DNA from 4 places in the Nocardia sp. CA-107356 genome. Region 1 is predicted to be linked to each of the others. Evidence: riboswitches for the same ligand, from Rfam matches in the RefSeq annotation. Region 1 holds a riboswitch; each other region holds the start of a gene.
The links. Region 1 has a riboswitch for S-adenosylmethionine ahead of ACQP1G_RS40915 (bifunctional o-acetylhomoserine/o-acetylserine sulfhydrylase). Riboswitches for the same ligand answer to the same signal wherever they lie in the genome.
Positions count from the first base shown of each region.

Region 2: another riboswitch for S-adenosylmethionine. It lies ahead of ACQP1G_RS02455 (aminotransferase class V-fold PLP-dependent enzyme); the one in region 1 lies ahead of ACQP1G_RS40915 (bifunctional o-acetylhomoserine/o-acetylserine sulfhydrylase).
Region 3: another riboswitch for S-adenosylmethionine. It lies ahead of ACQP1G_RS32515 (amino acid ABC transporter permease); the one in region 1 lies ahead of ACQP1G_RS40915 (bifunctional o-acetylhomoserine/o-acetylserine sulfhydrylase).
Region 4: another riboswitch for S-adenosylmethionine. It lies ahead of ACQP1G_RS03190 (rhodanese-like domain-containing protein); the one in region 1 lies ahead of ACQP1G_RS40915 (bifunctional o-acetylhomoserine/o-acetylserine sulfhydrylase).

Region 1 is NZ_CP191992.1:9,034,789-9,042,614, reverse strand. It holds gene ACQP1G_RS40940 (winged helix-turn-helix transcriptional regulator) at 1-31, shown strand, start outside; gene ACQP1G_RS40935 (oxygenase MpaB family protein) at 28-975, opposite strand; gene ACQP1G_RS40930 (TetR/AcrR family transcriptional regulator) at 1,139-1,798, shown strand; gene ACQP1G_RS40925 (hypothetical protein) at 1,900-2,322, shown strand; gene metX (homoserine O-acetyltransferase MetX) at 2,374-3,486, opposite strand; gene ACQP1G_RS40915 (bifunctional o-acetylhomoserine/o-acetylserine sulfhydrylase) at 3,593-4,942, opposite strand; SAM riboswitch class IV at 5,026-5,136, opposite strand; gene ACQP1G_RS40910 (TetR family transcriptional regulator) at 5,180-5,932, opposite strand; gene ACQP1G_RS40905 (MFS transporter) at 6,067-7,560, shown strand.
Region 2 is NZ_CP191992.1:542,434-550,259, forward strand. It holds gene ACQP1G_RS02440 (MarR family winged helix-turn-helix transcriptional regulator) at 1-421, opposite strand, end outside; gene ACQP1G_RS02445 (MDR family MFS transporter) at 503-1,927, shown strand; gene ACQP1G_RS02450 (LysE family translocator) at 1,988-2,623, opposite strand; SAM riboswitch class IV at 2,750-2,863, shown strand; gene ACQP1G_RS02455 (aminotransferase class V-fold PLP-dependent enzyme) at 2,910-4,232, shown strand; gene ACQP1G_RS02460 (YbaB/EbfC family nucleoid-associated protein) at 4,364-4,876, shown strand; gene ACQP1G_RS02465 (hypothetical protein) at 4,880-5,224, shown strand; gene ACQP1G_RS02470 (hypothetical protein) at 5,229-6,380, shown strand; gene ACQP1G_RS02475 (flavin reductase family protein) at 6,432-6,899, opposite strand; gene ACQP1G_RS02480 (YbaK/EbsC family protein) at 7,162-7,635, opposite strand; gene ACQP1G_RS02485 (2-oxo-4-hydroxy-4-carboxy-5-ureidoimidazoline decarboxylase) at 7,687-7,826, opposite strand, start outside.
Region 3 is NZ_CP191992.1:7,231,994-7,239,819, forward strand. It holds gene ACQP1G_RS32495 (carotenoid biosynthesis protein) at 1-194, shown strand, start outside; gene ACQP1G_RS32500 (LppM family (lipo)protein) at 288-1,049, shown strand; gene ACQP1G_RS32505 (glycosyltransferase) at 1,224-2,285, shown strand; gene ACQP1G_RS32510 (hypothetical protein) at 2,463-3,185, opposite strand; SAM riboswitch class I at 3,516-3,609, shown strand; gene ACQP1G_RS32515 (amino acid ABC transporter permease) at 3,620-4,621, shown strand; gene ACQP1G_RS32520 (amino acid ABC transporter ATP-binding protein) at 4,618-5,424, shown strand; gene ACQP1G_RS32525 (ABC transporter substrate-binding protein) at 5,444-6,418, shown strand; gene ACQP1G_RS32530 (LLM class flavin-dependent oxidoreductase) at 6,429-7,580, shown strand; gene ACQP1G_RS32535 (ABC transporter substrate-binding protein) at 7,577-7,826, shown strand, end outside.
Region 4 is NZ_CP191992.1:683,236-691,061, forward strand. It holds gene ACQP1G_RS03165 (hypothetical protein) at 1-930, opposite strand, end outside; gene ACQP1G_RS03170 (NADP-dependent oxidoreductase) at 1,308-2,246, opposite strand; gene ACQP1G_RS03175 (amidohydrolase family protein) at 2,501-3,373, opposite strand; gene ACQP1G_RS03180 (FAD-dependent oxidoreductase) at 3,499-4,851, opposite strand; gene ACQP1G_RS03185 (Rv0361 family membrane protein) at 5,323-5,778, shown strand; SAM riboswitch class IV at 5,842-5,958, shown strand; gene ACQP1G_RS03190 (rhodanese-like domain-containing protein) at 5,973-6,389, shown strand; gene ACQP1G_RS03195 (O-succinylhomoserine sulfhydrylase) at 6,418-7,632, shown strand; gene ACQP1G_RS03200 (LysR family transcriptional regulator) at 7,815-7,826, opposite strand, start outside.

The DNA of each region.
Region 1 (7,826 bases):
CCGCATTGCCGCGGATTCGGGGCCGCGCTAGCTCGCCTCGGCGACCGCGCGCCGCCCACGTCCGCCATACAACTGCCGCGCCTCACTTGGCGTAACCGTCTCCAGCCGCGTCGGCGGCTCACCCTTCAGATGCTGTTCCAGAATCTGACCGGCCATCGGCGCGATGAACGGCGCGGCGACGATCAGCCCGAACGAGTTGAACGCTTTCGTGCCCCACACGATGGTTTTGGCGGCCGGGCGCACCAGTAGATCCACGATTCCCGGCCGATCGAAGCGGCCGAGCCTGCGCATCCATTTCGGCAGCGTGGCAACCGATGCCAGCGACAGCAACCGGCTGCCGAGCGCGTAGCCGACCCCGGCGCCATTGCGCGGGGAGGTCCACAGCAGGTGATGCATGCCCTCCTCGGCGCGTTCGGAGGTGCACAGGCACGGGCGGACCCTTGCGAAGTATGCGCGCACCTCTTCGCGCGAGCGCGGCACATCCTCCGGTTTACAGGTCTGCAGTTCGGCGGCGATCGCGCACTCCTGCCAGTACCGCGCCTCTTCTTCCGGACCGAGCGGACCCGGACCGAACACCTCGTACGCCTTCAGCACCGAATGCCAGCCGGTGATGTGGATCCACAACTGGGTTTCGGGGCTGTTGGCGCTGTAGCGCTGGCCGCTGATCGGTTCGATGCCGGTCATCGGCGCGTGCACCTGCATCAGGTGTTCCGACGCTTGGATGGCGGTGCGACCGTCCGCGATCGCGACCAGCAGGAAGTAGGAGAAGGTGTGGTCGAGGCGGCTGCGCGGATCGGTGTAGATGCCCTGCGAATCGGCGACGGCCGCGGTCAGGAACGGATCGAAGTGCTCGAGCACCACCGCGCGCTGGAAGCCGATGACGGCGGTTGGTGCGGTCCAGATCTTCCAACTGGGCGAATCCGGGCCGAAGAACCCGTAGTCGTCTCGGCGAAGAGTGGTCGGATCGAAGGCCATCTGCTGCTCCTTTGCCTGCTCGCCCTCCTGAGCGGCGAATGCAACGCAACCGTAGCAATTATGACCGAGCAATACAACGGGCCCGTAGCATTTATTTCCGGGTGGATTCCACAACGGCAGGCCGATGCTGACAGGATGAACGTTGGACGGAGGTGAATCGACAGTGACGAAAGCGCGCACCGCGCCGGACCGGCCGCGCCGGCGATACGCGCCACGCCTGCCGCCCGAGGAACGTCGCGCCCAACTGCTCGACGCCGCCTACGCGGTGCTGAGCCGAATGGAACTGCACGAACTGAGCATGGAGGCGGTCGCGCAGCAGGCGGGCGTCGGAAAACCGGTGCTGTACACCGTGTTCAAGACCCGCGCCGAACTCGTTGCCGCGCTGCTGGAACGCGAACGCGTGCGCGGCCTCGAACAGGTGGCCGCCACATTGCCGACCGATCTGCTCGGCGCGGATCCCGTCGTGGCCGCCTCCGCGACCGTCGAGGCGTTCATCGGTGTCGCATTGGAGAATCCGACGCGCTGGCGACTGATCCTCGCCGGACCGGGCAGTGCCCCCGACGAATACCGTGCGGCACTTGCCGATTCCCGCACCGGCGTTTTCGATCAGGCCGAGTCCCTGGTCCGCATGGGTATAGCGCTGGATTCACGATGGGCGGGAATGGATTCCGGACTGCTCACCAACTCGCTGCTGAGCATCGCGGAAATGCTCGGCAGGCTCGCGGTCAGCGCGCCCGAGGAATACCCCCGCGAGCGACTCGACGGCTTCGTCCACTCAATCGTCGGATTGCTGGTCGGCACGCCCGCTGACCAGGACGTGTGACTGCATTCCGATTCGGGTTGAATTATGTTGTAGTACAACCCAATTTGGTTTCTCACCCCAGAAAATAGGGGCCCACGGACGGTAATGGCATGATTTCGATCATGACCAATCGACGACTCTCCCTCCTCGCGCTGACCGCGCTTCCGGCCGCGGCGATAGCGCTCACCTCGGGTGCCACCGCTGGCGCGATCCCCGGGCTCGAACCCCCGGTGATGGAAGAGGTCTTCGCGTTGACGGGAACAGTATCGGCGAAGTTCCACAACCCGAACGACCAAGGTGTGTGCTGGGTCTACAACGCCGACACCGGGGAAATCTTCGGCGGTAACAACCCCACCTCCTTCGCCATCCCGAACGGCAAGATGGTCCAGTCCTCCTTGGGCAACGGCAACCTCCCCACCGGCCAGATGCACGTCCGCGGCGCCTGCGCCTTCGACCGCCCGACCGGAAACCATGACGACGCATCCACCACCGACATCATTACCGTCGACGTAACCGGCAAGCCGAGCACCGGCAGCTTCGGCTGAGCCCGCGCTTATCGGCACTGGCCTACCGTGCCGGATTCCGGCGGCGGTAGGTCAGCTGGTGCGGGTCTCCCGGGCCAATCGCATGGTCTCGGTCAGTAGTTTCGATACCGCGGCGGCTTCGGTGAGGAAGCCATCGTGTCCGTCGCGGGAGTGCACGATTTCCAGACCATCGCAGCCGGGTAGGCTGTCGGCCAACTCCTGTTGAGTTCGCAACGGGTACAGGCGATCCGAATCGACACCGCCGACCACGCACGGCACCGGGGTGGCGGCGAGCGCGGCCGCGACTCCGCCGCGCCCGCGCCCGATATCGTGGCGGTTCATCGCCTCGGTGAGCAGCACATAGGTGGCGGGATCGAAACGGCTACAGAGCTTTTCGGCCTGGTGGTCCAGATAGCTCTGCACCGCGTAGCGGCCGCCGTTCCACGGATCCTCGTCGCCCTGCGCGCCGTTCTCGAAGCGGTGATCGAGTTCGCCCTCGGTCCGGTAGGTCAGGTGCGCGATGCGCCGCGCGATACCCATACCGGTCATGGGGGCGCGGTCGGTGTCGTGGTAATCGCCGCCCTGCCAGTCGGGATCGGCTTTGATGGCGGCGATTTGCGTTGTCTGCGTACCGATCTGGTCGGCGGTGGCGCGCGCGCCGACGGCCAGCACCAATGCGGATCGGACCCGGTCCGGAGCGCCGACCATCCACTCGAGCACGCGCATACCGCCCATCGAACCGCCGACGACGGCGGCAAGGCGCTCGATTGCGAGCCGATCGAGCAACGCCGCTTCCGCGGTCACCTGATCCCGAATGGAGATCTCGGGAAACCTTGCGCCCCAAGGCTTTCCGTCTGGTGCCAGCGAGGAGGGGCCGGTGCTGCCCTTGCAGCCGCCGAGCACGTTCGTCGCGATGACGCACCATTCGTCGGTATCCACCGGCGCACCGGGACCGACCATGCCGTCCCACCAGCCGGGCAGCGGGTGGATATCGTCGGGCACCCCGACGACGTGCGAGTCGCCGGTCAGCGCGTGCTGGACGAGCACCACATTGTCCAGCGTGGGGGAGAGCTCGCCCCAGCGCTGCACACCCAGATGGACGTCCGGGATGACCGCGCCGTTCTCCAGCCGCACATCTCCGATGTCGATGATGCCGAGCCGCCCGTCCGGCGGTGGCAGGGCCACCGCGGACGAACGGGCGGTACTCGGTTCGGCGCTCGAGGTCACGACTCCGACTCGCTAGCGCTCAGTTCCGTCGTGACCGAGGGTGCTGTGTCGGTGGATCGCTCGCTCACGATGTCGCCGCCGCGAAGCCGGCTCGTAAATCGGCCAGGATGTCGTCGATCCCCTCGATACCGACCGCGAGCCGGACCAGCCCCGGGGTGACGCCGGAGGCCAGTTGCTCCTCGGCCGTCAACTGCGAGTGCGTCGTCGACGCCGGGTGGATTACGAGAGAACGCACATCCCCGATGTTAGCGACATGGCTGTGCAGGGCTAACGCGTCCACGAACTTCTTGCCCGCATCGACGCCGCCGCGCAGTTCGAACGCGACGATCGCGCCCGCGCCCTTCGGTGCCAGCTCGGCGGCGCGTTCGTGCCACGGTGAGGACGGCAGTCCCGCATAGAACACCGATTCCACGGCCGGATGCGCGCTCAGGAATTCGGCCACCGCCTGTGCGTTGGCGACATGGCGCTCGAGCCGCAGACTCAGCGTCTCGATGCCCTGACTGATCAGGAACGCGTTGAACGGCGACACCGCCGCGCCCAGATCACGCAGCAGTTGCACCCGCGCCTTGAGTGCGTAGGCCGGAGCACCGAGATCGGCGAAGACCGCGCCGTGGTAGCTCGGGTCCGGGGTGGTGAAGCCCGGGAAGCGGGATTCGCCCTGCGCGTCGCGCACGGTCCAGTCGAAGGCGCCGCCGTCGACGATCACGCCAGCGACCGCCGAACCGTGCCCGCCCAGGTACTTGGTCGCCGAATGCACGACGATGTCCGCGCCGTGGGCCAGCGGCTGGATCAGATACGGGGTCGCGACCGTATTGTCGACGATCAGCGGCAGGCCCGCCGCGTGCGCGATCGCGGAAATGCCGCGGATATCGAAGATCGCGCTGCTCGGGTTGGCGATGGTCTCGCCGTAGAAGGCCTTGGTATTCGGCCGGATCGCGGCGCGCCACTGCTCGAGATCGTCCGGATCCTCGACGAAGGACACCTCGATGCCGAGTTTGGGCAGCGAGTAGTGGAACAGGTTGTAGGTGCCGCCGTAGAGGTGCGGGCTGGAGACGATGTGATCGCCAGCCGCGGCGAGATTGAGGATCGCGTAGGTCTCCGCGGCCTGACCGGAGGCCAGCAGCAGTGCGGCCACACCGCCCTCCAGGGCGGCGATGCGCTGCTCGACCACGTCTTGGGTCGGGTTCATGATCCGGGTGTAGATATTGCCCGGTTCGGCCAGCCCGAACAGCGCGGCCGCGTGATCGGTGTCACGGAAGGCGTACGAGGTGGTCTGGTAGATCGGGAGTGCGCGTGCGCCGGTGATCTCGTCGGGGGTCTGGCCCGCGTGGATCTGCTTGGTCTCGAAGGACCACTGCGCCGGATCGATCCCGGCGGCGTCGTTATCGGCCACGGACGCGATGGGGTCACTCATGTCTTGCTCCAAAAGGGTTGTTCGCCAGCAGGTTTTATCGGGGTGCGGGTGACGGACAACAACACATGGGGGGAACCTCCTGAAGTGCGCGCTTGCTCTCGACTTTCGAGAGCCCGGTCATCACCCGGAGCACCCCACCGCTGCTGGAGGGTTGCCGTCCAGCAAGCCGGGGCTTCGCGCTGGCACTCATGACCTGACCGACATGGTAACCGGCGGGCGGTGAGTGGCCGAAATCCGTTACCGGTTCTCCGCCTGACCGGTGTCGATGCACCCGGTGCACACCCGTATGAATTCGTCGAACGATGTGGTGAACGCAGTGCGGGCCTCGGCAGCGGCGGCCGAGGTATCCGCGCCATCGAAGATCGAGTGCGCACATTCCATGCTGAGATGACCGATCAGCTGCCATGCGCCGACCACCAGTCGCACCGGCAGCGCACCGGGCTGGGTACCGAGTCGCTCGGCGATCGCGTCGGCGATCGCGGCGTGCTTATCGTCGGCCAGTTCCATGCTCTGCGCGCTGACCGTCGGACTGCTACGCAGGATCCGCTGCATCTGCTGGAAGCGCTGGAACGAGATCGGTCCGTCGACGCTCTCCGCGGCCCTGTCGACGACCTGCAGGAACGCCTCGCGCAGCGATTGCAGTTCATTGCCGGTGACCGGAAGTCCGCGCAGGCATTCGGCGATGGCGAGGCCGAAATCCTTGACCGGCCCGAGGACGATGTCTTCTTTGCTGTCGAAGTACCGGTTGATGGTGCGCGGTGACACGTCCGCGCCGTTCGCGATTTGCTCGACCGTCGTCGCGTCGAATCCCTGTGCGTCGCACAGGTCCAACGCCACCTCGATGATGCGCAACCTGGTCTGCTGCTTCTTGCGTTCGCGCAATCCCGCGCTCGCGCCGGCGCCGGACGTACCGGGCCCTGGGTTTGCTGGGGCGCGCACAGCGTCGTCGGCTGCGGCGCTCGCGCCGATCGGCGTCGATGACTCGAGCATGTCCCCATGCTATCGCAATCGGGACATTTCGTGTCCTTAACGGTCAAATGTCCGAGTGCGACATTTTTCTCTTGACGACAAATGTCCTTCGATGACAGGATGGCAGCACTACTTCGGACGGCTAGGAGAACACAGTGAGCGAGACTGCGATAGCGGTGGAAGTTCCGGAAAGACAAACCAGCTCGACGCGGTGGCTGGCCCTGGGGGTGATTGCATTGGCCCAGCTCATGGTGGTTCTCGACGCCACCATCGTGACCATCTCACTGCCCTTCGCCCAGCGGGATCTGGACATCAGTGACGGCAACAGGCAGTGGATGCTCACCGCGTACACGCTGATCTTCGGCGGTCTGCTGCTGCTCGGCGGACGGCTGGCCGACTACATGGGGCGGCGGCGAATCTTCATCGTCGGCCTGGTCGGCTTCGCCGGGGCATCCGCGGTGGCCGGTCTGGCGCAGAACGGCGCCGAGTTGTTTGCCGGGCGTGCGCTGCAGGGCGCGTTCGCGGCATTGCTGGCACCGGCGGCGCTGTCGTTGCTCTCGGTGACCTTCACCGAGGCGAAGGAGCGCGCGACCGCTTTCGGTGTCTTCGCCGGAATTTCCGCGGGTGGTGCCGCGCTCGGCCTGATCGCGGGTGGCGCGCTGACCGAGTACGCCTCCTGGCGGTGGTGCCTGCTGGTGAACACCCCGATCGCGTTGCTCGCGCTGCTCGGCGCGCTGGCGTTCGTTGTGAAGGATGTGCCGATACCGCGCACCGGCGGCTATGACGTACCGGGTGCGGTCACCGTGACGCTCGGTCTGATCGCCATCGTGTACGGATTCAGCCGGGCCGCCGAGGACGGCTGGCTGGCCGGGAGCACCCTCGGGCTGCTCATCGTCGGTGTCGCACTGCTGATCGCCTTCGTCGCCATCGAGCGTCGCTCGTCGAATCCGCTACTGCCGCTGCATATTCCGGGCGAGATCAACCGCGGTGGCGCCTTCCTGGCCGCATTGCTGATCCCGATCGCGATGTTCGCGATGTTCCTGTTCCTGAGCTACTACTTCCAGATCACCCTCGGCTACTCGTCGCTGAAGGCCGGCTTCGCTTTCCTGCCGTTCCCGGCGGGCATCGCGATCTCCGCCGGTGTCACCAGTGCGCTGCTGCCGAAGCTCGGCCCTCGTCCGCTGATGGTGGCGGGCGCCGTACTCGGTGTCCTCGGTCTGGTGTGGCTGGCGCAGCTGGGCTACGGCGATAGTTACGCGGCCAGTGTGCTGCCCGCGCAGGTGCTGATCGCGCTCGGCATGGGCCCGCTGTTCGTCGGTATGCAGACCGTCGCGCTGCATCAGGTCGAGGAGGAGGACTCGGGTGTGGCCAGTGCGCTGCTGAACGCGGCACAGCAGGTCGGCGGTGCGGTCGGTACCGCTCTGCTCACCACCATCTCGGTGCAGACGGCCAAGACCTTCGCGCAGAACAACCCGACGGTCGACAATCTGATGGCCAGGGCCTCGATCCACAGCTACGACGTGGCCTTCTACGTCGGCGCCGGGTTCTTCCTCGCCGCAATTCCGGTGATCGCGTTCATGATTCGGGACAAGCCGGAAAACCTGATCGAGGGATCCGAGGAGGACGCGCGGATTCCGGTCGCGGTCTGATCCTGAAATAGCTTGTCCGGGTATCCGACGGGGTACCCGGACATTGCTATTTCGGCGGTGGTGCACGTCACTGCCGACCTACCTGTCGGTAACAATTTCGGACGGCTTCACATGGGGGGCTGCCCGCGCGGTGAGAACATTGGCAGCAGTACGCTTGTCTTGTTTGCACCACACGCTTCGCGGACAACGCGGGGCATATACGTTGTCTGTTGGAACAGCTGGGGTCCGCTCACAAGCGTGTTCGCCTGGCCGTGCAATAAGGGCAC
Region 2 (7,826 bases), 1.8 Mb from region 1:
AGAGATCTTCGCCGAGCGCCTTCAGGGCCAGGTGGTGCAGGGTGCGCCGCTCCTCGTCGTCGAGTCGGTGCAGCACTCGCTCGGCGGCCTGCTCGATGAGTTCATCGGTCTTGCGGCGGTCGGCCCGTCCGGCCTTGGTAATGGAAAGCCGGTACTTGCGTCGGTCCATCGCATCGCGGGTGCGGACCACGAACCCGGCCTCTTCCAGGCCATCGATCAGCCGGACCACCTCGCTGCGGTCGATGCCGAGTGCGCTGGAGACCTGCTGCTGGGACAGGTCGTCGAACTCCTCCAGGCAGACCAGCACCCAATGTTCGCGCAGGGACGTGCCCATTTCGGCGTGCACGGCCTTGTGCAGCTTGCCGAGCGCGTAGGTCGGGAAGCGGAGCAGGCCGCGTGGGTAGATGTGGTCGGCGGGCATTCGCTAATTATATCTATTGTTGAGCACCAATATTGTTGATAGCCTCCACAATCTAGATTGTCTACGAATAGCGGAGGATCCATGTCGGATACTCGAACGGTCGTCGCCGCCACCGCGCCCACACTCGAACCGATCCCTACAGGGGTATGGCGGGTCGCCGGTGTGGTGGTCTTCGGCGCCGTGATGAGCATGTTGGACACGTCACTGGTCAATATCGGCCTGAACACCATCGCCACCGATCTCGGTGCGACGCTGAACAGCGCGCAGTGGATCGCGAGTGGATATCTGCTGGCGCTGGCCGTGACGCTGCCGCTATGCGGCTGGCTTGGACGCCGGTTCGGAATGGATCGGGTCTGGTTGAGCGCGCTCACCGGGTTCACCGTCACCTCGGGGTTGTGTGCGCTTGCGCCGAATATCGGTTGGCTCATCGGGTTACGGATCGCGCAGGGGCTTGCCGCGGGCTTGCTGGTGCCCGCGGGGCAGACGTTGATCGGTCAGATCGCGGGTCCGCATCGGCTGGGTCGGGTGATGAGCGTGGTCGGGATCGCGGTGGTCGCCGCGCCCGCGATCGGCCCGACGATCGGCGGCGTCATGCTTGCGAATCTGGACTGGGAGTGGCTGTTCCTGATCAATATCCCGTTCGGACTGGTGGCGTTCGTACTGGCGCGCCGGGTATTGCCGCGCAGCGAGACGACCGATACCGGGGGTCGATTCGACGCCAGCGGATTCGCGCTGATCGCGGTCGGTTTGTCGGCGCTGGTCTACGGGCTGGGCGAATTCGGCAGTCGCGGTAGCGTTTCCGCGCCGACGGTATGGGTGTCGGTGGTGGTCGGTGCGCTGGCACTCGGCCTGTTCGTGGCGCGGTCGGTGCGCGGGCGCGGCGCGAGTCTGCTCGATGTCGGCTTGTTCCGGCATCCGGTGTTCGCGACCGCGAATGTGGCGAACTTCTTCGCCGGCGCCTCGATGTTCGGGGCAATGTTGGTGCTGCCGTTGTACTTTCAGGTCTTACACGGCGATGGGCTGGTAGCGACGGGGTTGCTGCTCATGTCGTTCGGACTCGGCGGCATTATCGCGATGCCCATCGGCGGCCGGTTGACCGATCGGTACGGCGGGGGTGTTGTCGCGGTGGTGGGCAGTGCGGTGACGGTCGCGGTCACGGTGCCGTTCGCGCTCGGTGATGCGTCGATGAATCCTGTTGTCATACAGGCACTTTTGCTGATTCGCGGCATGGCGACCGGATTGACCGGGATGCCCATCGTGGCTGCGGCCTATGCCGCGGTCCGGCCCGAGCAGATGCCGGATGCGGCGTCGTTCGTCAATATTCTGCAGCGGGTCGGCGGGTCGATCGGGGCGGCGTTGCTGGCGGTGGTGCTGTATCGCGCGGCCGCCGCCGGATTGCCGGTGGATGCCGGGTTCCGGCAAGCATTCTGGTGGATCACCGCCGCCGCCGTGGTTTCGCTGGTCGCGTCAGTGCTGCTGTGGCGCAAGGAGATGCAGCCGAAATAGGGACGCGGTGCGCCTTGCCGACGGCCGCTGGAAGTGGCTGTCGGCAAGGCGCGCAACGGATTACGCGGCCGAGGCGGCGGTGCCGATGCCGAGTGCCGCGAGGATGGCCGCGCTGATCTGCTCGAGCCGATCGCGGACCCGCGGGCGGCGCAGCATGGCGACTGCCCGCGCAGCCAGCAGGGCGAGCAGGATCATCTCCACGGCGGCAATGGTGCATTCGATGGCGCCGAGCGCCAGGGTGTTCACGAAGGTGACATCGGTGAGGAATTGCGGCAGCACCGCCAGGTAGAACAGTCCGACCTTCGGGTTGAACATGCACGAAACCACGCCCGCGGCGAATGCCGAGCGAATCGATGTCACCTCACCCGCGCTCGGCTGCCCGGACGTCTGCGCGGTACCGGCCCCGCGCTGCTTGCGGTGATCGATCAGCGCCCGAATTCCCAAGTACACCAAATAGATTCCACCGATGACCTTCAGTGTCCGGTAGGCCGTCGCGGACTGCTCCAGCAGTGCGGCGACCCCGGCCGCGACCACCACCGCCCAGACGATGCCGCCCAGTGCCGAGCCGATCGCCGCGGCGATGCCGGGTCGCGCGTCCACGATCGAGAATCGCAGCACCAGGAAAGAGTCCGGGCCGGGCGTGATCGACAGTAGAATGCACAGGCCGACAAAGCTGAGCAGCAGGGAAGCGGTCACCTCTCGATGAGACCGCAGATCGCCCGGCTTTGCAAGGTTATTTATTTGAGTGCATGTATATGCACGGGAGTGCCGGCCGGAAACAACGGTTGACACAGCGGCGAGATATCTGTCAGTCTCGGTTCAGGTTATGAGTACCAGCGTCAAGCCCCGGCTAGCTGGTCGGCAACCCTCCTCCGCGGTGGGGTGCTCCGGGTGACGACCGGGCCGCAGCCCAACCGGGTGCGGCAAGCGCGGACTCGGATAATCACCTGGTTACGGGTCCCACAGCCGATGGGATTTTGTGATGACTGCTGTTGTTGACCAGCCCTGTTCCGCCTTCGCCCGGGTCTCCGGCGACGACCTGCAGGTGCCGTTGGTCCAGGGCGGGACGGCCACCTACGCGAACTTCGACTACGCCGCGAGCGCACCGGCATTGGCGCAGGTCACCGAGCGGGTGCAACAGTTGCTGCCGTTCTATGCGAGCGTGCACCGCGGCGCGGGTTACGCCTCGCGGATCTCCACCGAGTGCTACGAGGCGGCCCGCGGTTCCGTCACCCGGTTCCTCGATGCCGCCGACGATCAGGTGGTGGTCTTCACCCGCAACACCACCGATTCGCTCAACCTGCTCGCCGCCTGCGTCCCCGGCGACACCGTGGTGCTGGATATCGAACATCACGCGAACTTCCTGCCCTGGACTCGGCACGGCCGACGCGTCGTCAAGGCCGCCGCGACCGTCGAGGAGACCATCCGTCAGCTGATCGCCGAACTGTGCAGTAAGCCTGCCGCGCTGCTCGCGGTCACCGGCGCCTCCAATGTGACCGGTGAGGTGCTGCCGCTGGAGCGGCTGGCCACCATCGCCCATCAGTGCGGCGCCCGCATCCTGGTCGATGCCGCCCAGTTGGCGCCGCATCGTCGAATCAGCTTGCGCGACATCGGCATCGACTATCTCGCCTTTTCCGGCCACAAACTCTACGCACCGTTCGGTGCGGGAGTGCTCGTCGGACGTCGGGATTGGCTCGATGCCGCCGAACCGTATCTGGCGGGCGGCGGCGCGGTCCGCGAGGTCAGCACCACCCGCGCGGAATGGGCGCCCGCTCCGCAACGTCATGAGGCCGGTTCGCCGAATGTGCTGGGTGCGGCCGCGCTCGCTGCCGCGTGTGACGCGCTCTGTGCGATCGATCCCGAAACCCTCGCCACCCACGAACGCCTGCTCGCCGATCGTCTGCGCACCGGCCTGTCCGCCATTCCCGGCGTCAACCTGTTGCGCATCTGGGACGACAGCCCGGACACCGTCGGCATCGTTGCCTTCACCCTGGACGGATTCGTCCCCGGCCAGGTCGCGGCCTACCTCTCCGCCGAATACGGCATCGGCATCCGAGACGGCCGTTTTTGCGCCCATCCCTTGCTCGACCGCCTCGGGCTCGGCGGCGCTCTGCGTGCCAGCATCGGCCTCGGCACCAGCTCCGCCGATGTGGACCGCCTGGTCGAGGCCATCGCGACACTCGTCGCCACGGGTGCGAACTGGAACTACGCCAGCACCGACGGCCTGTGGAATCCGACCCCCGAGACCCGCCCCTTCACCAGCCTCGACCCGACGGGCGGCGCCGCGCCCTGCTCGATCGGCTAGGCCATGCCGATCTCGCTCTGAGAATTTCGCCGCGCAATTCGCGCCTCCGATGGAACCTGCGCCCCGCCCACTGCGTCTAGGAAGGTGATGGCACTCGTCCGGCCGGGGCGGGGGAACGGAAAGGCGGCTGAATGAATTCGGCAGAGCGGGATGCGCTCCAGTCCTGGACGGACGGGATGCGCGGCCAAGTCGACCATATGACCGATGTGTACGAGCGGCAGCTACAGGAGATCGGCGCGGCCAAATCGGAGCTGGCCAATCTGACCGTGCAGGGCTGGTCGCGGGATCAGCTGGTTCGGGTGACCGCGAATTCGGCGGGTATCCCGCTGGATGTGTGGGTGGCGCCGGAGGCATTCAAGCGCTCGAATCCGCAACGGCTGGGCGCGGCGATGACCGAGGCGGCGCAGGCCGCGGCCCGGTCTGCCAAGGAGCAGCTCGACGCGCGGCTGGCGCCGGTGCTGGCGGCGGTATCCGAGGTCGGCCTGCCCGAGGATCCGTTCGGCGAACTGCCGCCGATCGCGCGGCCCGAGGGAAATATCCTGCCGCCGCCTCCGCCGGAGCCCGAACCGGAGCCGCAGGTGGAGTTCCCGCGCCGGCTGGACGAGGACCCGGACGACGAGGGCCCGCATTGGAAGGGCTGGTAGGTCATGGGCGACAACAACTTCCGGCTCGATCCGGAGCAGTTCCGCTCGATCGCCACCGAAATCGGTTCACTGGGTAGCGAATTCGCCGCCGATGTGGCGGAGTTCACGAGCGCGCTGAGCGCCGACGGCGATGGCATCGGTGATGACGAATTCGGTCGGGCATTTCTGCAGAATTTCCTCGGCCCGTCCGACGACGCAACGCAGATGCTCGACGGTGTGATCAGCCTGCTCGGCTCGATCGAGAAGAAGTTCACCACTGTTGCCGACGCGGTGACCACGACGGATGGCGACTTCGAGTCCGCCGTCGAGAAGATCACCGGCCTGCTCGGCGAAAACAGCAAGGGGTAGCGGCATGGGGTTGTCGATACCACCGGCGTTGCAGCCGGTGGCGGCGGTCGTCGTCTACCGCTGGCCGAAGGCCGATGAGACCAAGCTGTTCCGGTTGGGCAATGCGGCCGAGAAGATGGCGAACAGACTGGAGAAATACTCCGGCAGGATCGACGCCAAATTCCAAGAGGCCCTTGGCCATATCGAAGGCGAGACGCACGATGCGATCGAGCGGTACCGCTCGAAGACCGTGCAGGCGCTCGAGACCCTGACCGACCTGCTGCGCGATATCGCACTGGCGCTGCGGATCTACGCATCGCTGGTCCTGGCCATCAAGTTGTACATCATCTCGATGCTGATCTACACCGCCATCCAGTTGGCTGCGGCGGCCGCGGCGGCGGTGCCGACGTTGGGCGCGAGTACGGCAGAGGCCGCGGCGATGCAGGTCGCGATTCGCACCGCCATCTCCCAGGCGCTGCGCAAGCTCATCCAGCAGATCCTCACCCAGACGGTGATCAAGGCCGCCACCGGCGCATTGACCGGTACCGCGAAGGAATTCCTACTGGAGACGCTGGCAATTGAAGCGGGAACCCGCGACGGCTACGACATCGACCGGCTGACGAAGGCAGGCGAGCGCGGAGCGCTCAGCGGGGGCATCCAGGGTGCGCTCAACAAACTCGGCTTCGACTCGAAGGATACGAAGAAGCTGGCCAACGAGCTCACCACCACCGCCCTCGGACCGGCACGTACGTTCAAGGCGCTGCACGAGGGCGACCCGAGCAGCGGGCAGTCGAACGGTAAGGACAAGCCGGATACGACCACTACGCAGCACGCACCGTATGTGAGTCCGTCGCCCGGGGGTACGACTTTCACCGTCGAGACGTCGGCCGACGATTCCTCACCGCAGCACGCGCCATATGTGACACCATCCACGACGCCCACGCCAACTTCGATCCACGACACGACGGTGCCGGCTTCGACTCACGGTCCCCAGACCGCGAGCCTGTCGATCGTGAGTTCGCCCGGACCGACCGCAACGGAATCGTCCACGGCACCGCCGGAGGAACCGGATGAAGGCGATCCGACCTCGGACTCGACCCGGCCGTCATCGTTGGACCTGGGTGCGGGCGATACCTTCCATACTGAGGTTCGCACGGGCTCATCGCTCGAGCTGTAGCGATCGAACTCTGTTGCTGCCCAGGGGAATTCGACTGCCGTCCGGTCGAGTTCAGTCTTCGAGCGAGGTCGGGCGGTAGTAGCGGCCGCGGTAGTAGAGCAGCGGTGCGGCGGCGGGCTGTTCATCGGTGCTGTCGCGCACTCGGGTGACCAGGCCGACGACGAAGGTGTGGTCGCCGATCGGGATCAGCTGCTGGATGGTGGCCCGAATCCAGATGGGGGTGCCGTGCAGCACCGGCTCGCCGCTGTCCAGGGTCGTCCACAGCGAACGATCGGTGAAGCGTTCATCGGCGGTCCGGGCGAAGCGCTTGGCCAGATCGTGCTGGTGTTCGCCGAGGAAATGGATGACCACCGAGTTGGCCGCTCGCAGCGCGGTCAGGCTCGACGAGGTGTGGGCGATATTGAAGGAGACCAGCGGGGGCTCCAGGGATAGTGATGCGAACGAGGTGGCAGTGAAACCGATCGGACCGTTTACTGAGTCGAGGGTGACCACGGTGACGCCCGACGGATAGTGCCGCATGGAGGCGCGGTATTGCTCGGCGGTGATACCGCTCAGATCATCGGGAATCTGGATGTCGGTCGCAGGCGGTTGAGCATCGGTCACAGCTGCGCCTCGCTAGCGCTCGGCTCCGCCGCGACCGTTGGTGCTGTGTTGATGCTTGTCTCGCTCCGCTCGCTCACATGACGAAACTACGCCGGCTTTGTCCACAATGAACCGTCGAATGGTTGTCGGGTTGATCTCCATTCCGCGGTCCGCGCTGCTCGCCGGACGGGTGCGGAATTCAATCCACGTCGATCGGAAGTCCGGCGGTAATGCGCACCAGTTCGCGAAATGAGGTGCGGAAGACGGTATTCGGATGGCCGCCGGCGGCCCACACCTCCCGGTGCGCGGATAGCGCGTTGTCCACCCAGGTCGGCAGGTTTGTCGGGTGGCCGACCGGTGCGATACCGCCGATGGGCTGACCGGTCACCTCCTGCACCATATCGGCGGGGGCGCGGGTGAGCTTGCCTTCCAGCCGTTCGCCGGTGTGCGCCAGATCCACCTGGTGCGCGCCGGAGACCAGCAGCAGCACCGGATCGTCGTCGAGTAGGAACACCAGTGATTTCGTGATGGCGCCCACATCGATGCCGAGTGCCCGTGCGGCATCGGCGGCGGTGGGCGTGGGAGCGGGCTGAGTGACGATGACACCGTGGTGGCCGCGCGCGATCAGGGTATCGGCGACCCGGCATGCGACTGGTGGAAGTGACCTGCGCATGGAACCAGAGTAGAGCGATTGCGGGCAATACGCCGGGCGAGTTTCGTCCGGTCAGTATTCGGGATACCCGCCGGTGGGTCCGAGCAGCTGGTCGATCCGATCGCGCACCACCCGGGCCAGCTCCGTCATGCTGCGCTGCGAGACATGTTCGTGCACAACTCCGTCGAGGGCCCGATCGAGATCGGATTGGG
Region 3 (7,826 bases), 1.8 Mb from region 1:
CGCAGCGGCTCGGATCCCTGATTCCGATCGGTGCTCTGGTGCCGGTGGCGGTGTTTGTCTGGACGTGGCTCGGGTCCACGCTCGCGCATGCGGTGTTCCTCGATCTACCGTATTCGGCCTGGTATGGGTGTGTCGGGTTGGGAGTGCTCGGCGTGCCGCTCTTGGTGCGGCTGGCCGGGGCGCGGCGGGACTGAAAGACGCGGACACTATTTGTCCGATACTTCTGTCGACGCGCGTTCCGCCCGTCGTGTGGCAATCCCGGGCGACGGCCTGGCACGATGTGAGCCGTGCAGCCGAGTCCTCTCACCGCGACGCCCGACACCCCGGTTCTACGCTCCCCCCGGCCAGGGGTGCGGGTAGCGGCGGCAGTACTGCTGGCCGCATTGCTGGTGCCCGTCCTCGCGGGCTGCCTGCGGGTGCAGGTTTCGATGGGTGTGTCGTCCAATGACCGGGTCTCCGGTCGGATCGTGGCCGCGGTCGTGCCCGTGGACGCCAATGACAAGGGCCCGCAGCTGAAGGCGCCCGATTCGCTGGCCGCGAAGGTGCGGGTCGAGCCGTACAGCCAGGACGGCTATGTCGGCAGCAAGGTGTTCTTCGAGGACCTGTCCTTCGGCGAGGTCGGCCAGCTCGGCGGACTCTCCGAGCAGACCCAGGGCATGTTCAACCTGTCGTTCCAGCGCACCGGCGACCTGGTCAGCCTCAACGGCCGGGTCGATTTGAAATCCGTTCCGCCACACGGCTCGGACGTGCAATTCACGGTGGCCTTCCCGGCCCGCGTCGCCAAGACCAATGGCAACCGCGAGGACGACTCCACCGTCTCCTGGAAACTCCCGCCCGGCGATGTCTCAACGCTGCGCGCCGAAGTCAGCTACGCCGACCCGAATACCCGCTCCTTCGCGGGCTGGGCCGGAATCGTCGGTGGCATCACCCTCGCCGGCGCCGCCATCATTGCCGCCATCGCCTACATGGACCGCAACCCCGCAGCCCCGGGCGCCCCCCAATTCAGTTTCTCCCTGAACAGCCTTTGGCGTACGCGGATGCGACGCTGAGATCGTCTCGCCCGATTTGTTCGTGCAAGACGACGACGTCGCCCGGCTGCGCACCACGGCGGTGCGGCCGTGACGGCAGCGAGGGCTCTGCAGGTGGGCGCGGCGGTCTCGACGCGAACTGGTGCGGCAATCGCGCTGATCGGTTGTGGGATCGCGTTGTTCAACCGAGCGACGATGCGCACGCTGTCGGATGCGCCGACGGCGGTCCTCGAATCCGTGACGATCTGTATTCCGGCGCGGGACGAGGCGCAGCGACTGCCCGGGCTGATCGCAGATCTTCGCGCTCAGGTGGAGGTGCCGCGGCTGCGGGTGCTGATATTCGATGATGCGTCCCGCGACGGGACCGAAGCGGCTGCGGTGGAAGCGATTGCGGGCGACCCGCGATTCACCGTGCTCCGATCCGAGGCCGAACCCGCGCCGGGTTGGACCGGAAAGGCAGCGGCCTGTGCCCGGCTGGCCGAGCTGGCGGATGCGCCGGTGCTGATCTTCCTCGATGCCGATGTGCGTGTGGACAAGGGCGCGATCGCCGCGGCGGTCGTCGAACTGCGTCGGAGCCGGTCCGCGTTGTTGTCGCCCTGGCCGTACCAGGTGGCCGAATCGCTCATCGAGGCGCTGGTACAGCCCCTGCTGTGCTGGTCGTGGGCGGCGAGCCTGCCGATCGGAATCGCCAACCGCGGCCGCAGACCCTCGACCGCCGTCGCCTGCGGCCAATTCCTGGTCTTCGATGCCGCCGCCTACCGCACCATCGGCGGTCACGCGGCGGTGGCCGCCAGCCCCACCGAGGATCTGGATATCGCTCGCGCCCTGCGCCGTTCCGGTCACCGCACCGCGCTGGTCGCGGCGGGTCGCGCGGCGCGCACCCGAATGTATCGGGACGCAACCGAACTCGAGGCGGGCTACACCCGCTGGCTGTGGTCGGCCTACGGCGGTACGACCGTCGGCGGTGCGGCCGTGGGAGCTGTTGCGGCGCTGGCCTATTGGGCACCGCCGGTGGCCGCGATCGGTGGCAGGGGCGCACTGCGCACCGCCGGACTCATCGGCTACACCGCCGCAGTCGCCAGCCGCCTGCTGGCCCGCTCGCTGGAACGTGGCGCCGTGACCCGCACGGACGCCCTTGCCGCCCTGGCGCACCCGGTATCCATCGCCGCTTACCTCTGCCTTTGGTCCCGCTCCCGCCGAGCTCGTCGCACTAACACCCTGACCTGGAAGACCCGCCACCTCGAACCCAACCACTGATCGAGATCAGGTGGAATCTCCGGCGATATCGCCCGGGAGATCCCTGCCTCCAGTTCCACCTGATCTCGACTCGCCCCGGAATCCGGCAGCTTCGCGACCGAACTGGCCGGCGTCCACATCCGGCGCCACTGCTCCCCGAACTGGCTCGGCGACCTTGGGCATCCACCCGACGCAAGTTCACCGGACCGAGGTGATGCCGACTGTTGGGAGGAACAAGCAGGGCTTGCCGCCGTTGTCGACGGTTCCGAAGACCGCGGCCAGGACGGTGCCGGAGCCGGTGTCGACCGGGACGGCGCGGACGCCGCCGGTGGGGAATGCGGCGAAGAAGTCCTGGATGGCGCGTTCGGCGAGTGGTCGTAGTTCGGTAGGGACTTCGGCGGGCACCATCGTTCGGACCACATCCGAGAGCGGGCCCATGGCGGTAACGCCGCTGCGACCGTTGGCCAGATTCAGCCAGGCGACGTTCATACCGGAGACGCTCGTACTGTCCGAGGCCAAGCCGTAGGGCACGAAGGTGAACAGGGTTTGGCCAGCCTTGACCGCGGACAGATCGAGTCCCGGGATCGCCACGGTGTTCTTGGGCCATGGCCCGGGAACGGCGCCAGCAACAGCGGGGACCAGGCCGAGGCTGCTGTTGTTGGAGCAGAACGCCGCGGCCGCCGGGTACAGGAAGGGGTCGATGCCGAAGGCGCGCAGCGCATCGACGGCGGCTCGGTACGCGCCGAGAAAATCGCCGGGTGCGGCGTGGCCGGACGGTTGACCCGGTGCGGTCGCCGCCGGGATCGCGGGTACGGGCGTCGGCGCCGGTACCGCGGCGGCTATGGCGGGGACGGCGAGAGTCAGCGCGACCGCGGCGGTCGCGCTGGCGGTAAGCGTGGTCAGACGGCGCAGCACGGTCACGGTGGACCTCCTCATCGTCGGGCACGATCGAGGTCAGAGAATACTCCAGCAAACCCTGACAACAGCGCTGATTTCGACCGGCAACGCCGTCGCGTCGCACTTCCCGCCGGAGGGTCGCGACGACATACCGGGTGCGCTCTCCAGGCGAAATACGCCGGCACGACCACACCCGAAGCCTCGCGATCCACCGCACGACCGGATCAATAATCCCTGCTCACAACCTTTCAGACAAGGTCTGCGCTCACGCTGATTCGTACCCTTGTGCCGGACTTCGCCTGCTTCGCATGATATTTCGGCTAGACCGATCGACCGACCCGCGCTCGGCGTCGGACACCATCCAGAGCGACCGAGAGACCTGGCTCGTCGACGTCGCAGCAACCCCCCGGTGACCGGGTGCGGGTGCTTCCGCCGGGAACGATGGAGGAACCGAAATCATGAGCGCGTCCGTCGCATCCGATGCCCCGGTATCGGATGTCCCGCTACCGAGTGCCGACGCACCCGGCGCTACCGTAACCATCACCGACGCACCAGCGATCGCCAGGACCTGGCACCCGTGGCGCTGGGTGGTCAGCGTCATCGCGCTCGTGCTGCTCGCCCAGTTCATCCATGGACTGGTCACCAATCCGGGCTGGGATTGGTCGACCTTCGCCAAGTACTTCACCGCGAAATCGGTGTTATCGGCGCTGAAGGTCACCTTGGAGCTGACCCTGTGGGGTACGGCACTCGGATTCCTGATCGGCACCGCGCTGGCCATCGCCCGCTTGTCGAATAATCCGGTGCTGCGGGTGATCTCGTGGGTCTACATCTGGGCCTTCCGCTCGATTCCGCTGATCGTGCAACTGTTGTTCTGGTTCAACATCGCCTACCTGTACAACACGCTCTCGCTCGGCATCCCGTTCGGCCCTGGATTTCTCACGTTCGAAGTGAACGGGGTGATCAGCGGGTTCACCGCGGCGGTTGTCGGCCTCGCGCTGCATCAGGCCGCGTATTCGGCCGAGATCATCCGGGCCGGATTCATCGCGGTCGATCCCGGACAGCTGGAAGCCGCTGCGGCGCTGGGCATTCCGCGGCTGCGGCAATTCCGCACCGTCATCGTCCCGCAGGCGATGCGATCGATCCTGCCGAATGCGACCAACGAGGTGATCAGCCTGTTCAAGGGCACCTCGATCGTCTCGGTGATGGCGATCGCCGAACTCTTCTACCAGGTCCAGGTCATCTACGGACGTAACGGCCGGGTGGTGCCGCTGCTCATGGTCGCGACGGTCTGGTACATCGTGCTGACCACGATTCTGTCGGTGGCGCAGTACTACATCGAACGGCACTACGCCAAGGGCGCGCACCGCACATCGCCACCGACGCCGATACAGCAGGTATGGCACAAGCTGCGCGAAATCGCCGAAAGCGGTTCCACCGCACCGCGCGGAGCCACCCGATGAGCGCGCCGGTCACCGACACGATCGGCATCCCGCACGGGGACAGGGCCCCGGCCGTAGCAGTTCGTGGCGTGCGAAAGTCCTACGGAGCCACCGAAGTACTGCGCGGCATCGATCTGACAGTGCATGCGGGTGAGGTGGTCACCGTGATCGGCCCGTCCGGCTCCGGCAAGTCGACACTGCTGCGCGTGGTCAACCACCTGGAGCCACTGGACGCGGGCACCGTGCACATCGACGGCGAGCTGATCGGATATCGACTGCGCCGCAACAAGTTACATGCGCTGTCGGACCGCGAGGTGCGCAAGCAGCGCTCGCATATCGGCTTCGTCTTCCAGCAGTTCAACCTCTTCCCGCATCTGACGGTGCTCGACAATGTCACGCTCGCACCGATTTCCGCCCAGGGTCGCCCGCGGCAGGACATCGAGCGCGAGGCCAAGGAGTTGCTCGACCGGGTCGGCATCGGCGAACTGGCCGACGCCTATCCGCGGCGGCTGTCCGGCGGGCAGCAGCAGCGCGTGGCCATTGCCAGGGCGCTGGCGCTGCGGCCACCGGTGATCCTTTTCGACGAACCGACCTCCGCGCTGGATCCGGAACTCGTCGGCGAAGTCCTGGACGTGATCCGCGATCTCGCCGACGGCGGCACCGCGCTGGTGATCGTCACCCACGAAATCGGTTTCGCCCGTGAGGTGGCCGACACCGTCGTATTCCTCGACGGCGGCGTGATCGTCGAACAGGGCCCGCCCGCCGCCGTACTCGACAACCCCGAACATCCGCGCACCCGCGCATTTCTATCCCGAGTCCGCTGAGCGCGGTGCGCGCTCCCCGATGAACAGGTATTCAATGAAGCTCACCGCCCTGGTCGGCCTGGCCGCCACGGTGGCCTTGCTGGCCACCGGCTGCGGCACCGACCCCGATGCGGAAAATTCCGCACAGCCCGCCGGTTCGATCACCTTCGACCTCTCCCCCGCCCAGACCGGCCGGATCCACGCGCCCGAGGTCGATGCCATCGCCGCCGAACTGCCGCAGGCCATTCGCGACCGCGGCACGCTGGTGGTCACCGGATCGGGTGGCGCAGCCCCGCCGCTGCGGTTCTACGCCACCGACGATAAGACCATCGTCGGGTCCGAGATCGATTTCGCCGCGCTCATCGCTGACATCCTCGGGCTGAAACTCGTTGCCCAGGTGGCCGATTGGTCGCAGAACTTCGTGCGGGTCGATTCCGGCGAGGCCGATGTGTTCATCTCCAACGTCACAGTGACCGAGGAGCGCAAGGAGAAGTACGACTTCGCCACCTACCGCAACGACACCGTCGCGCTGGAGATCCCCGAGCGGAGCACGCTCGACTACCGGGATCGCAAGAGCCTGGCGGGCAAGCGGATCGGCGTCGGCAGCGGCACCAATCAGGAGCAGCTGCTGGTGAAGTGGAACGAGCAGAACATCGCCGAGGGCCTGCCCGCGATCGATATCGCCTACTTCCAGCAGGTCACCGATTACTATCTGGCGCTGGCCTCGCAGCGCCTCGACGGCTACATCGGCCCCAATCCGTCCGCGATCTACCACAGCACCACCGCGAACCAGACCAAGATCGTCGCGACCTTCTCCGGCGCCGGTGACACGCTGCAGGGCGAGATCGGTGTGCTGACCAAAAAGGACAACGGTCTGATCGGCCCCATCAACAAGGCCATCAACAACGCCATCCAGACCGGCACCTATCAGCAGGTCATCGACCGGTGGGGACTGAAGACCGAAACCGTGCCGAGCTCGCGGATCAACCCGCCCGGCCTACCGAAGAAGTCGTGAGGGCCCGCCCATGAAACTCCTGCTGTTCACCCTCGTCACCCGGGTGCCCGACCCGAGCACCGGACGCCTGCCGGGAACCAGGGAACGACTCACCAACGTCATCGACCAGGCCCGCCTCGCCGAGGAACTCGGTTACGACGGATTCGCCGTCGGTGAGCGGCACGAGGATCCGTTCCTCTCGGCCGCGCCGCCGGTGCTCCTGTCCCATATCGCCGCGGTCACCTCCCGGATCAGCCTGTTCACCGCCGTCACCACGCTGAGCCTGCTGGATCCGGTGCGCGCGTTCGAGGACTACTCGACACTGGACAACCTTTCCGGCGGCCGCCTCGAACTGATCATCGGCAAGGGCAATGGCGCGGCGCAGGCGAAGCTGTACCACGTCACCACCGAGGACCAGTGGGATCGCAATCGCGAAGGCTACGAGCTGTTTCGGGCACTCTGGGCCAGCGATAGCGTGACCTGGTCGGGTCGGTTCCGTCCGGAGTTGGTCGAGGCCAAGGCCCTGCCGCGACCGTGGCAGCCGCGCATCCGGATCTGGCACGGCAGTGCGACCAGCCGCGATTCGGTGGAACTCGCGGCGCGCCACGGTGATCCGCTGTTCTCGGCGAATGTCACCAATCCGATCGAGCCGTATGCCGAACTGGTCCGCCACTACCGGGAACGCTGGGAGCACTACGGGCATGACCCGGCCGACGCGTTGGTCGGCGCGGGTACGGCCGGATTCCAGGTAGCGCGCACCTCTCAGCAGGCCCTGGACGTGTACCGCCCGATCTTCGAGGCGCGGCTGGCGCTGGCGCGCAGACTCGGACTGCCGATCGTTTTCGAGACCCTCGACGATTTCGTCGCACGCAGCTCGGCATTGGTCGGCAGCCCGGAGCAGGTAATCGACAAGGTAGGCCGCCAGCACGACGCCTTCGGGCATGAGGTGGTCCATCTGTCCGCCGAACGCGACGGCCGTACCGAGGCCGAGCATCGCGGCAGTCTCGAACTCTTCCAGGCCGAGGTGGCGCCCGAATTGCGTCGCCGCATTCCGAGTCGGCCGCTGGCCACCAACCACGACGCCGCCGAAAAAGGCCGTGACACTGCGCGTCCGAGCACCGACTACGACATCGATTCTCGCGGCGAACTCATCCGCACCGAAATATCTGGAGTACCACAGTGATCCGTCCTCGCCACCGAATCGCGGCAGTGGCCGCCGCCGTCACCGCGGCCGCGAGTCTGGCCGCCTGCGGCAGTGATTCGGCCTCGGGCGGCGGTGACGCCGGCCCCCCGAAGCCGGGCGGAACGTTGCGTTACGGCCTCTCGCAGGCCCCGACCTGCTCGGATCCGGCGCAGGCCGGCACCAATCAGACGTTATACGTGACCCGCCAGATCGTGGATTCGCTGACCGATCAGGATCCCAAGACCG
Region 4 (7,826 bases), 1.9 Mb from region 1:
AGCGGGGCCGTTGCGTGTTTCGATCGTGTAGTCGACCACGGCACCGGGCTGGGCCAAGTAGGGAAGATGCCGTTCGGCGAGTTGTGTTGCCTGCGCAGCGGTGAGTTGCTTTCCGACAGGAGGGTGTATCGCGACGTCCAGGGTGCGGCCTGCTTTGCCGGGCGGTTCGTATACGGATATCTCGACGAAGAATGGGGTGGGTTGATCGGTCAGGAACCACTCCCACATCTCGAGTTCACCATTGGACGGGAAGCGGGGTCGGCCGTGCGGGATGGGGGGGTCCGTGTTGAGCCACCCGGGTTCCAGTCTCGAGTGATTGTTGAGCCCGTTCTCCACAGGAACGGTGGACACCGTCCAATGGTTGGATGCCAGTTCGGGGAAGTCCTGGATGATTCGGCGCATCGCCGCGGTGGCACGGTGGGGTTCGGCCTCGGAGCCCGCTGCAACGCCGATGGCGTTGCTCATCTTGTCTACGTCGATGCCGCGTGACCTCCAGCCCACCTGTGTGCCGGGGGCCCAGAGTCTCGCCCAGGTGTGGGCCGAGTTCGCTTCCCTGCTCACGTCCCGACCGAACCGCCAATACGCAGAATAAGAGTCCGTCATCCGGTCGATGTTGACCTCGGTCTGGTCGCCTTGGTAGCGCGGCGGAAGCTGCTGGGCGCCCATGGCACGCACCACGGACGCGGCCTCGTCCGGTGTGGCGCCATCCTCCAGGCGCACGAAGAGTCGGGATGCGTACGTGCGGGACTTGCCCTCGTAATCGAACCAATGTGACGCATCGACCACCCCCGGAAGCGCCCGGATGGCAAACTCGATCACGCGTGACCAGCTGTCACGCTCGGCCTGGTCGGGTCCTTGCGCCGGTATAGAACATCCTGTCAGCAGGACTGCCGCCATCATCAATATCACGGTGGGGACGGTGAAGCGCATAGCGTTCATCCTGCCAGTGAGAACCAACAGGCTTGGCAGGCAACAGTTCACACGCTCGAGGGTGTCGGCCTTTCGATGTTGATCGAGTTGTTCGGGGCGCTGCTGGCGACGGGGGTCTGGGTTGTCGGCGCGATAGTGGCGTAGCCGAATTCATCCCAGCGACGAACTGTGGCAGCTCATCGGGCCAACCGCTGCCCGCGACGAGGGCAGGATCGGGCATCTCAGCCATGCCATCGACGAGGATCCGACATTGATCGATGCGTTGGACCTCGAACCGGGCTTCAAGGCCACGCGCTCCGCTGTCGGTGGGCCGTGGACGAGCCACCGCGCGCCTACCTGAAGACGGAGCGACGGCAGTCCAGTTCGACTGTCCGCAACTATCCCCGTGGTCGGATTGTTCGTGGGCGTAGCGGAGAGCCCACCACCAGCACGAGCTTTCCGCGCACGTGACCGTCCTCGCTGACGCGGTGCGCCTCCGCGATCTCGGCGAGCGCGAAGGTCTGTGCGACCGGGAGCGAGAAGCGTCCGGACTCGATCAACTCGCCGATCTCGGCGAGCGCGTGGATTGCGCGGCCAGCGTCCCCGCTGCTGAACGTCACCCCGTGCTCCTGCGCGCCACCGAAGTCGGCGATCGTCACGACGTGCTCCGGGCCGCCCGCGAGCTCGATGAGCTCGGGCAGGACGCCGCTCCCGGCGACGTCGAGCGCGACGTCGACGCCGTCGGGAGCAAGCGCGCGAACCCGCTCGACGATGCCCTCGCCGTAGGCAACGGGTTCGGCACCCAGCGAGCGAAGGTACTCGTGGTTTGCCGGACCGGCGGTGCCGATTACGCGCGCACCGCGCACCACGGCGAGCTGAACCGCCGCGCTGCCAACGCTTCCGGAGGCGCCGTTGATGAGCAGCGTGCCGCCGCTCCCGACGCCGAGCTGGTCGAGCGCGCGCATGGCCGTCTCGATCGCGGCCGGCAGCGCGGCAGCGCCGGGGAAGTCGAGCGACGGCGGGATCGGCGCATAGTGGGACAGCACCGCCAGCTCGGCCTGGGCCGCCCCCTCGGCGGAGAAGCCGAACACGCGATCGCCGACGACCACGTCCGCAACGCCCTCGCCGACCTCGTCGACGACGCCCGCCGCCTCGTAGCCGATGGTCTGCGGGAGCTCCCCATCCATCAGACCCCTGCGCTTCTTCCAGTCGCTCGGGTTGACGCCGGCCGCGCGCACCGCAATCCGGACCTGGCCGGGACTCGGATGCGGATCGGGGAGATCCACGATCTCGAGGACCTCCGGACCCCCGAATTGGTTGAAACGGACTGCCTTCATCAATCGCTCCGATCTCGACTCACGGTGTCGCGGATGCTGCACGTACGACAGGCTGCCGGCCTCGCGTGCCGGGCTCTGGCTCAGCGCCACGCTCGGGCAGGGCTATGCGGGCGCCCCTCCTCCGGGGTCCGCCGCCGTCGTCCTGCCCGCGGCATCACCTGGACCCGCATATAGGAGACACGCTCTCGCTGGTGCTGGCCCGGCCCCTGACGGATGGCCTCGAGGCCACCATTCGCCCCATCCGGCCGGTCGGCTCATTCGATGGCGGGGAATGGGATCGTGTCCGCCGCTTCGAGTTTCGGCAATTCATCGCGGCGCAGCGGCAGCGTTGGCTGCTCGGTGCGGTGGATCGGCAGGGTGGGGGCCGGATCGACCGGAATCTCCCGTTCGCGGGCGGGCAGTCGATAGAACGCGCGCGCGTTGTCCTCGAGCACCCTGAACATATCGGTGCCGACCACATCGCAGATCAGATCGACGTCGGAGTCCTCGAAGGGCCGCCCCGCCCTGGTGCCCGGCAGATCCGTGCCGAACATGAGCGCCTCGGGATTGACCGCGTGGATACGGCGCAGCGTATCGGCCACATTCATCTGCACCCGCCCGAAACCGGTCGCCTTCACGCGCGCCCCGCGATCGACCAGATCCAGCAGGTAGGGCAGGCCCTCCTCGGACATGCCGAGGTGATCGATGGAGAGCGCGGGCAGCTTCGAGATCACCGGTTGCAGGGAGGTGAGCATGGTGCCGTCGATATAGACCTCGACATGCCAACCGGCGAGCTCATGCGCACGCAGCGCGAGCAGGGTCATCGCGGTGATATCGGCGGCCGCGCGCTTGACGTTGAACCGCAGTGCCCGCACACCGATCCGGTCGAGTTCGATGATTTCCGTATCGGTGGCATCGGGGTCCAACGTGGTGACGCCGACCCATCCCTCGCCGAGCTGTGTCAGTGCCGCCTTCAGGTAGCTCTGATCGGCGCCTTGGAAGGATCCGCTGACCACGGCTCCGCCACCGACATCGAAGCGCGACATACGCTTTCGATAGTCGGCGATAGTGAACGGGTCGGGCAGGTAGCCCTCGTTCTCGGCCAGCGGGAACCGCGGGTCGAAGATGTGGAAATGGGCATCGAACACTTGTACAGAATGCCTCAGTCAAGGATTTTCCGCTGCCGCAGACACGACAGATTTTCGCGCTGCCGCAGCGGTGTCGGTTTGTCGACTGCCACAGGGGAGGAACGGCCACCCCGGTGGCAGTCGCGCTAGACCTTGTGCGGTTCGCTGGCGCGCAGCATGTCCTCGCGCTCGACGACCTTGACGCGCTCGCGACCCTCCGGCTCGCCGAGGGCACGCTCGTGCGCGTCGAGGCGGTACCAGCCCTGCCAGGTGGTGAACGGGATGCCCTTGCTCTCCAGGAATTCGGTGACCGCGTCCAACTCCGGCTCGGCGGCCGGGGTGAAGTTCACGCTGTCGTCGAGCAGGCAGGCAACGGTCTCGTTGGCATCGCCCTTGGTGTGGCCGATGAGGCCGACCGGACCGCGCTTGATCCAGCCGGTGACGTAGGTGGCGGGCAGGTAGCGCTCCGCACCGTCGGCGTCCTCGTCGGCAATGACGCGTCCGGCCTCGTTCGGGACGACACCGGCCTGATCGTCGAACGGCAGGTTGGTGAGGTTCTGCGACAGGTAGCCAACGGCGCGGTAGATGGCCTGGACGTCCCAGTCCTTGAAGACGCCGGTGCCCTTGACGTTGCCGGTGCCGTCGAGCTGGGTCCGCTCGGTGCGCAGGCCGACGACCCTGCCGTCTTCGCCGAGAATTTCGGCGGGGGATTCGAAGAAGTGCAGGAACAGCTTGTGCGGGCGATTGCCGACATCGCGGATGGCCCACTGCTCCAGCGTGTTCGAGATCATGTCGACCTGCTTGGAGTGCCGACGGGCGGCCTCGGAGCCCTCGTCGTAGTCGATGTCCTCGGGATCGACGATGACCTCGATGGTCGGGGAGTGGTCGAGTTCGCGTAGCTCAAGCGGCGTGAACTTGGCCTGCGCCGGGCCGCGGCGGCCGAAGACGTGCACCTCGATCGCCTTATTGGCCTTCAGCCCGTTGTAGACGTTCGGCGGGATCTCGGTCGGCAGCAGTTCGTCACCGGTCTTGGCGAGCACGCGTGCGACGTCGAGTGCGACATTGCCGACACCGAGGACGGCGACCTTCTCGGCCTCCAGCGGCCAGGTGCGCGGCACGTCCGGATGCCCGTCGTACCAGGACACGAAGTCCGCGGCGCCGTAGCTACCGTCCAGGCCGATACCGGGGATGTCCAGCGCGCGGTCGGCGTTGGCGCCGGTGGAGAAGATCACTGCGTCATAGAACGTGCGCAGGTCGTCGAGGGTGATGTCGGTGCCGTAGTCGATATTGCCGAGCAGGCGGACCTGCGGCTTGTCGAGCACCTTGTGCAGAGCGGTGATGATGCCCTTGATGCGCGGATGGTCCGGCGCGACGCCGTAGCGGATCAGCCCGAACGGCGCGGGCATGCGCTCGTACAAGTCGATGCTCACCTCGGCATCGGACTTCATCAACGCGTCGGCGGCGTAGATACCGGCCGGTCCTGCGCCCACGATCGCGATGCGAAGCGGGCGAGGCCCCGCGCTGTGCGCTTCAGGCCCGGCGGCGGCAGCCTGCGTAACGACGGAGGGCCTGCGCACACCGCTAGTCGACTCAGCACTCTGTTCGGTCATCTTTACGCGCACCCTTATGGTCGAAACAATTAATGGCGTCGGTCTTAGCTTAGGCTAACTTTGACGCACCCTTTTGGTTGCACCTGACGATGCGGACAGGCGGCTCGCGGCTGCACAGTCGCTACGACGGTGAGCTGCCATATGGCTATGACAGCAGGCCGCAGTCTCGCGATTCTATCGGTGGCGCACGGCGCACCCTGCGGGCGGTGTGTGAACCGGATGGTTGCCACCGTGCCCCACTTACCGGAGTACCCGCTCTCCCGGCGACTATCAAATCAGTGCGCCGTCGATGCCGGTCCGAGCCGCGCCCGGCCAGGGGGCGGCTGTCGGATAACGCTGTCCACCAGGGATGATCGACCCATGACAGAGCAGCAGGGCACCGACGACGAACCGGTTATCGAGGTCGACCAGACCGATCGCCGCTCCATGGTGCCGTTCATCGCGGCGGCCGGGTTCGCGGTGGTCGTCCTGGTCGGCATCGTGCTGGGCGCGGTGCTCTCGCCCGCTGAGAAAAATGTCACAGAATCGGACAAGATCGCGGCCGCGGTGCAGCGCTACGCGGAGGCCAGGGGCACCACCGACAACACGCCGCCGCCCGCGGTGGCCTGCGACGGATTCGACGAGAGCAAATCGCCGTTGGCCGCCCAGTTCGGTGGTGCCGCGGCCGGAAAGTCGATCAAAGTCACCAAGATTGAGAACGCCATGGTCGACGGCGATAGGGCGAAGGCGAACGTGACCATCGCGGTCGAGGGCCGGGAGACGCCAGCGACGTGGAATCTGGTTCGCTCCGGCGACCGCTGGATCGTCTGCAACTGATTACCGGCGACCCACTGACCAGGGTTTGACACGGCGGCCCCTGCCCAGGCAATCTCGGACGCAGGTCATGAGAACCAGCGTCAAGCCCCGGCTAGCTGGTCGGCAACCCTCCTCCGCGGTGGGGTGCTCCGGGTGACGACCTGGCCGTGCACCGAAACCCGGGTGCGGCAAGCGTGGATTCACAGGAGGATCGCATGACATATGCCGGTGACATCACCCCACAGCAGGCGTGGGAGTTGTTGCGGGACAATCCCGAGGCCGTCTTGGTCGACGTGCGCACCGAAGCCGAATGGCGCTTCGTCGGCGTCCCCGATACCAGTTCGATCGACCGGCCGACGGTGCTGATCGAATGGGTCGACAGCAGCGGCACCCGCAACGCCGAGTTCGTCGCGCAGCTGACCACGGCGCTCGAGGGTCGCGATGCGGCGGCGCCGGTCGTGTTCCTGTGTCGTTCCGGACAGCGTTCGGTCGGAGCGGCGGTCGCCGCGACCGGTATCGGAATCGAGCCGTCGTACAACGTGCTGGAGGGCTTCGAAGGCCCGATCGACGAATTCGGTCATCGCGGCGGCTCCGGCTGGCGCGCACTCGGTCTGCCGTGGCGGCAGTCATGAGCTCGGGCTGTGTAGTCAGGAGCCGGTCGTGATCACCGGTGGTGCATTCGACAAGCCACTGCCCGAGGGGGTCGGCCCCGCCACGCTCGGCGTCCGAGGTGGCCTGCGTCGTTCCGGATTCGAGGAGACCGCCGAGGCGCTGTATCTGTCCTCCGGTTTCGTCTATGAGAGCGCCGAGGCGGCCGAGGCCGCATTCACCGGCGATATCGAGCATTTCGTCTACTCCCGCTACGGCAACCCGACGGTGGCCATGTTCGAGGAGCGGCTGCGCCTGATCGACGGCGCCGAGGCGTGTTTCGCGACCGCGAGCGGTATGTCGGCGGTATTCACCGCGCTGGGCGCGCTTTTGGGTGCCGGCGATCGACTTGTGGCCGCGCGCAGCCTCTTCGGCTCGTGCTTCGTGGTATGCAACGAGATCCTGCCGCGCTGGGGTGTGGAGACCGTCTTCGTCGACGGTGATGATCTGGATCAGTGGGAGCAGGCGCTGTCGGTGCCGACCCAGGCCGTATTCTTCGAGACGCCGTCCAACCCGATGCAGACGCTGGTCGATGTGCGCCGGGTGACCGAACTCGCGCATGCCGCGGGCGCGAAGGTGGTGCTGGACAACGTCTTTGCCACCCCGCTGCTGCAGCGCGGTTTCGAGCTCGGTGCGGATGTGCTGGTGTATTCCGGCACCAAGCACATCGACGGTCAGGGCCGGGTGCTCGGCGGCGCGATCCTCGGTCCGCACGACTACATCGACGGTCCGGTGAAAAACCTGATGCGTCATACCGGTCCGGCGCTGAGCCCGTTCAATGCATGGACCCTGCTCAAGGGTTTGGAGACGATGCCGCTGCGCGTGCGTCATTCGACCGAATCCGCGCTGCGCATCGCGCGCTTCCTCGAGGGCAATAAATCCGTCTCGTGGGTGCGCTATCCGTATCTGGAGTCGCATCCGCAGCACGAGCTGGCGACCAGTCAGATGAGCGGCGGCGGCACGGTGGTCACCTTCGAACTGAACGCGCCGGCGCACGAGGCGAAGAAGCGCGCTTTCGAGGTGCTCAACCGCCTGCGCATCGTCGACATCTCCAACAACCTCGGAGACTCCAAAACTCTGATCACCCATCCCGCCACCACCACCCACCGCGCCATGGGCCCCGAGGGCCGCGCCACCATCGGCCTCTCCGACGGTGTCGTGCGCATCTCGGTGGGGCTGGAGGATGTCGAGGATCTGCTGGGCGATTTGGACAACGCGCTCAGCTGACCGATGCGGGCGCATCGGTTGCGATGTCGATGGCGGTCGTTGCGTTTGGCCGGCGAGTATTCGTTCGACTCTGCAGCGAGCCGCGCCCGCTTGTTGAGCGTGGCTCGTCAGCACCGGAGAAAGCGCCTTCTCTTCGTGCCGTTTCGAACCGCGCGCTATGCGGCATTTGCGGATGTTATCGGCTAGAGGCGTAT